2 regions of the Serratia sp. 2723 genome follow, and region 2 is predicted to be linked to the other one. Evidence: predicted binding sites of a transcription regulator. Region 2 holds the regulator's gene; the other holds the start of a gene.
The links. Region 2 encodes PhoB, which activates phosphate uptake and scavenging genes when phosphate is short. Its sites were predicted from a motif close to CTGTCATAAAACTGNCNNAT; they were not measured.
Positions count from the first base shown of each region.

Region 1: a site for PhoB is predicted at 1,322-1,341, ahead of phoA (alkaline phosphatase). Genes of this name have one in related genera too.

Region 1 is NZ_JBNDIN010000006.1:149,679-152,783, reverse strand. Features, by position in the region: gene phoA (alkaline phosphatase) at 1-1,250, opposite strand, end outside; gene ABIE29_RS11355 (glutathione S-transferase N-terminal domain-containing protein) at 1,390-2,097, opposite strand; gene ABIE29_RS11350 (ArsR/SmtB family transcription factor) at 2,175-2,858, opposite strand; gene ABIE29_RS11345 (cytochrome P450) at 3,031-3,105, shown strand, end outside.
Region 2 is NZ_JBNDIN010000003.1:329,564-332,668, reverse strand. Features, by position in the region: gene sbcD (exonuclease subunit SbcD) at 1-974, opposite strand, end outside; gene phoB (phosphate response regulator transcription factor PhoB) at 1,177-1,866, shown strand; gene phoR (phosphate regulon sensor histidine kinase PhoR) at 1,891-3,105, shown strand, end outside.

The sequences.
Region 1 (3,105 bases), on a different contig from region 2:
GCGCCGTCTTTGGTGGTTAATGCCTGGGTCAGCCCCGGTGCCTTGGCCTTGGCGGCAATAATCTGGCTGGAGTGGGCGTGGTCAGCGGTGACGATCACCAGGGTATTACCGTCGGCACGGGCGAACTCCAGCGCTTTTTGCACCGCCTCATCCAGATCGACCGTTTCGCCAAACTGGCCGCATGGGTTGGCATCATGGTCCTGTTTGTCGATGGACGCCCCTTCCACCTGCAGGAAGAAACCGTTCGGGTTGTTCTTCAGCAGCTCGATGGCTTTCTCGGTCATTGCCGCCAGCGTTGGCACATTGGCACCGCGCTCTGGGTTGGTTTCGCAGGTCACTGCAGGTTGATCGATATTGCCATGGAAGGAAGCTTTCGGCCCTTTCCAGCGTACCGGCATATTACCTGGCGCGAACAGGCCCAGCAGCGGCTTTTGCTGATTGGCGAGGTTAATCGTGTTCAGACTTTCGGTATCCTCCACCCATTGGTAACCCAATGCTGCAGCCTGTGCTTTCAGCGTTTTCCCCTGCCATTCACCGCTTTTCGCCAACTGAGCGAAGGATTTTGCCCCACCGCCCAGCGTGACGTCGGCGCGGGTTTTAATCAGTTGCTCGGTGATGGAGCCGTGCCCGCCGTTTTCCAACGCGTTGCCTGCGCACTGCTCACTGGTTTCTTCCGGGCCATAGCACTTGCGAGAGGTTACGTGCGAAACCAGCGCGGCCGGTGTGGCATCTTGCAGTTCTGCCGTAGAGACATTGCCAGTGGCTTTTCCTGCGGCCTTGGCCAGTTCCAAAATCGTCGGTTGATCTTTGCCGTTCACATCCACGCCCAACGCGCCGTTGTAGGTCTTGACGCCGGTAGCCCAAGCGGTGGCCGAGGCGGCAGAGTCGGTGACATAGTCCGGTTTATGGCTTTTCTTATCCAGCGAGTAGTGAGTGTATTGGCCGGTCAGCGGCAGGGCATCGATCCCCTTGAAGTAACCGCCTGCGCCTTCGGCATAGTTGCGTGCGCCGGTGATTTCCGAATCGCCCATGCCGTCGCCGATCAGCAGGATCACGTTTTTGGCGGTTTTATTCGACAGCGACGCTTGCAGTGCGGCGGTTTGATCGCCTGCCAAGCGGCGCGCACCGCCGGGTTCGGTAATATCGCCATGAGCCGCGCGATTGTTGAGTTGATTGTTGTCAGCCAGGGCGGTGGAACATAACAGCGCGGATAATATGGCACCGGCGATCAGGGAAACGGACTGCTGCATGGGTAGGGCTCCTTGTCGTAATACAAAAATACGGTCGGCATTATTTTGTTACACGGGAGAGTAGAGCAGGAAAGTGACAATTTTATGACGAGAGAAGTGGGGAAAGGGATAGCCTTTGCTGGCTACCCCAATAGGTTTATCAGGCTTGGCGGGCAGGAATATTGACGCCGCGCTGTACGGCTGGCCGAGCCAATCCGCGCTCCAGCCATTGGCCAACGACGGGGAAATTATCGAATTCCACTACTTCACGGGCCTGATAAAATCCGATCAGGTTGCGGACCCAGCCGAGCAGGGAGATATCGGCAATGGTGTATTCCGAGCCCATGATCCAATCACGTCCTTGTAGCCGCTCTTCCAGTACGCCAAGCAGCCGTTTGGACTCTTTCTGGTAGCGTTCAAATGGCCGTTTGTCTTCATATTCGCGCCCGGCGAATTTGTGGAAGAAGCCTAGCTGGCCGAACATCGGCCCGACGGACGCCATCTGGAAAAACACCCACTGGATGGTTTCATAACGTTGGGCGGGGTCCCTGGGTAACAACTTACCGCATTTCTCTGCCAGGTACAGCAGGATTGCCCCGGACTCGAACAGCGCTAACGGCTTACCGCCTGGGCCTGCGGGATCGAGGATCGCCGGTATTTTGCCGTTAGGATTGAGCGACAGGAACTCCGGCGTCCAGGTTTCATTTTTGCCGATGTCGATCAGGTGTGCCTCGTAGGGCAGGCCGATCTCTTCGAGCATGATGGAGACTTTCACCCCGTTAGGGGTCGGCAGCGAGTAGAGTTGTAACCGTTCTGGATGCTTGGCGGGCCAACGTTTGGCGATCGGGAATTGGTTAATATCGGACATGATAACTCCTCGGATATGACGGGATCGTCAACAGGTAAACCCATTGAGTATGGCAGCTAAGCTAGCGCGCCAGGCATTCAAAGCGCCAGGCCAAAATGTGCGCTCAGCGCTTTTCTACCGGCGCTGGTCAGTTGCAGCTCACGGCTGTCCAGCTGGCGCTTAACCCATCCGCGCTTTTCAAATGCGACCAATATGGCAGCGCCCAGTGCGCCACCGAGATGAGCCTTGCGTTCGCTCCAGTCCAGACAATCGCAGGCAAAGCGCCGCCGGGTCGGGGCTGGGGAGCAATCGATACCCAACTGTGTCAAGGCAGCCTGCCCAGCCTCACTGAGCTGATAGTCGTTATCCCCGAGTAGCCAGGCCCGTGCCAGCAACTGATGATGTAATTGGACCGCGATCTCGCCTGCCATGTGGTCATAGCAGGTGCGTGCATAACGTAATGAGGCCGGAGTGCTACTTTTGACCGTCGGGCGTTCTACACCGGCCAACGCCATCAGGCTTTCCAGCAGGTCGGCCACCGGTTTGCCCGCCAGACGGTAAAAGCGATTGCGGCCCTGTTTGACACAGCCGATCAGATTCTGCTCCTGCAAACGTGCCAGATGACTGCTGGCGGTGGAGGCCGCGACGTCCACCGCTGCACTCAGTTCCGTTGCGGTATAGGCACGCCCATCCATCAGCAGGCACAGCATGCGTGCTCGGGTGCGATCGGCGATAGCGGCCGTCAATGCGGCCAGGCGGTCTTCAAGCGTATTGTCATTCATACTTCGATAATAACCGAAGTATTGCTGCTCGTCTAACCCGACAATGGCTACTCTCTATTACCATCAGAAGGAAATTGCCATGACGGCCTGCCCCTTTTCAGTTGCATCGCGGCAAGCGGTGCGTGAAGCCTTAATCCATCCTCACCTCGGCGTTCGCCCCAGGAATGAGCCGGTGCCCACAGCTTTAATTGGGACGCCCGCTCAATCGATTTTCGCCTCTCTGGTACGTATGAATGATGGTGCCGGG
Region 2 (3,105 bases):
TCGCTGAGGTAATCCTGAGTGGTTACTTCGATATCCAACCAAACCGGGAGTTCGCCCTGATAATCGGCAAACTGCTGTAATTGAGCCTCGATTTGCTGCAAATCACCTTTTATCAGCTGCATGGGCTGGAAGGTTGGGATCTCCAGCGGCGTGATCTGTTGTAGCGCTCCGTCGGCAAAATCGACCATAAACACGCTTTTGGTCTTGCCTAACTCGTCGAAACTCAGAGGAATTGGGGAGCCGCTGTAGCGGATATGCTCAGACTTGGCGACGTTCTGCGCGCGATGGATATGCCCCAACGCAATGTAATCGGCAGGGGGGAACGCCTGGGCTGGAAAGGCGTCCAGCGTGCCGATATAGATATCCCGTACCGAATCCGAAGTGGTGACGCCCACGGTGGTTAAATGGCCTGTGGCGACGATCGGCAGTGGCAAACCCAACGCATCGCGGCGCGTACAGGCCGCCTGATACAGGTTTTGGTAATGTTCGGCGATGGCCTCTTGCAGAGCTTGCTGCTTTTGGTTGCCAGACTCACCAGCGCGGCTGGTGAGCAAATCCCGTGGGCGCAGGAACGGGATCGCGCAGAGCACCGCCCCTGGTTGGCCATCAAGCTGGTTGAGCACCACGATTTGCTGCTCAAGCTCGCTTTGCGCGTTGGCAACCACGGTGGTGTTCAGGCAGGAGAGTAGCTCACGCGATTCATTCAGCGTGGCCACGGAGTCGTGGTTGCCGCCCAGCACCACCAGTTGGCAGCCGGTACGTTGCAGCTCCACCACAAAGCGGTTGTACAGTTCGCGGGCGTAGCTTGGCGGGGAGCCGGTATCGAACAGATCGCCTGCGACGATCAGCGCATCCACCCGCTGCTGTTCCACCTGTTCGATCAGCCAGCCCAAGAAGGCCTGATGCTCGGCGGCGCGGCTTTTGGTGAAAAAGTACTGGCCCAAATGCCAGTCGGAGGTGTGGATCAGGCGCATAGGTCTTCCATCGCTAACAGGATGATAAGGGCATAAATGGGCCTTATCGTAACTCAAGCATGATGATATTTCTTTAACGCCAGAAATAATCGCTATGCTTACTGCGATCAACCGGGCTTTTTTTTCATAAAAGTGTCACAAAACTGACGCATAATGGCGACCGCAATCAACTGAGATCGCTAACACATTGGCAGGATTGACGATGGCAAGACGCATACTGGTGGTGGAAGACGAAGCGCCGATCCGTGAGATGGTGTGCTTTGTGTTGGAGCAGAATGGTTACCAACCGTTGGAAGCCGAGGATTATGACAGTGCCGTCACGCGCCTGTCTGAGCCGTTCCCTGATTTGGTGTTACTGGACTGGATGTTACCGGGAGGGTCCGGTATCCAGTTTATCAAGCATATGAAGCGCGAGGCGATGACCCGGGATATCCCGGTGATGATGCTGACCGCGCGTGGTGAAGAAGAAGATCGGGTACGTGGTCTGGAGGTTGGTGCGGATGATTACATCACCAAGCCTTTCTCCCCCAAGGAACTGGTGGCACGTATCAAGGCGGTGATGCGCCGTATTTCACCAATGGCAGTAGAAGAAGTGATTGAAATGCAGGGGCTAAGCCTGGATCCTTCCTCGCACCGGGTGATGGCTAATGAGCAGGCGCTGGAGATGGGGCCGACCGAGTTCAAACTGCTGCACTTCTTTATGACTCATCCTGAACGGGTTTATAGCCGCGAACAGTTGCTTAATCACGTCTGGGGCACTAACGTTTATGTGGAAGACCGCACCGTTGATGTGCATATCCGCCGGCTGCGTAAGGCGCTGGAGACCAGTGGTCATGACAAGATGGTTCAAACCGTTCGCGGCACCGGTTATCGGTTCTCGACGCGCTACTGATCGCACCGCGCTGGAGAGGTTACCGTGCTAGAACGTTTATCGTGGAAGAGGCTGGCGCTGGAGCTGGCCCTTTTTTGCCTGCCCGCCTTATTGCTGGGGCTTGTTTTCGGTTATCTGCCCTGGCTGCTGTTGGTTTCGGTGCTGGCCGCGCTGGCCTGGAACTTCTATAACCAACTCAAACTTTCCCACTGGCTGTGGGTGGACCGCAGTATGACGCCGCCGCCGGGCCGCTGGAGCTGGGAGCCGCTGTTCTATGGCCTGTATCAGATGCAGCAGCGTAATCGCCGTCGCCGCCGTGAGCTGGCGCTGTTGATCAAACGCTTTCGCAGCGGGGCAGAATCCTTGCCGGATGCGGTGGTGATGACCACCGTGGAGGGCAATATCTTCTGGTGTAACGGCCTGGCACAACATCTGCTGGGCTTTCGTTGGCCGGAAGATAACGGCCAACACATTCTCAACCTGCTGCGCTACCCGGAATTCAGCCATTATCTGCAACAGCAAGAATTCACCAGACCGCTGACGCTACAGCTGAATAACGAGCACTTTGTTGAATTCCGTATCATGCCCTATTCCGAAGGCCAACTGCTGATGGTGGCCCGTGATGTGACCCAGATGCGCCAACTGGAAGGGGCCAGACGCAACTTCTTCGCCAACGTCAGCCATGAGCTGCGTACGCCGCTAACGGTGTTGCAAGGCTACCTGGAGATGATGAGTGACGAAGAGCTGGATGGTTCGCTGCGTGGCAAAGCCTTGGGCACCATGCAAGAGCAGACCAAACGCATGGATGGCCTGGTGAAGCAGTTGCTTACACTCTCCAGGATCGAGGCTGCACCAAACGTGGATATGAACGAGAAGGTGGATATTCCGTTAATGCTGCGGGTATTGCAGCGTGAGGCGCAGTCGCTCAGCGCTGGTAATCACCAGATCAATTTCCGGGTGAATGAAAATCTGCAGGTGTTCGGTAACGAGGATCAACTGCGCAGCGCGGTTTCCAATCTGGTGTACAACGCCGTCAACCATACTCCGGCGGGCACCAATATCGAAGTGAGCTGGCAGCAGACGCCGCAGGGGGCTCAGTTCCAGGTCAGCGATAACGGGCCGGGCATTGGTGCCGAACATATCCCGCGCCTGACCGAGCGTTTCTATCGCGTAGATAAGGCACGTTCGCGCCAGACCGGCGGCAGTGGGCTCGGGTTGGCCATTGTGAAGCATGCGCTCAGCCATCATGATTCACGGCTG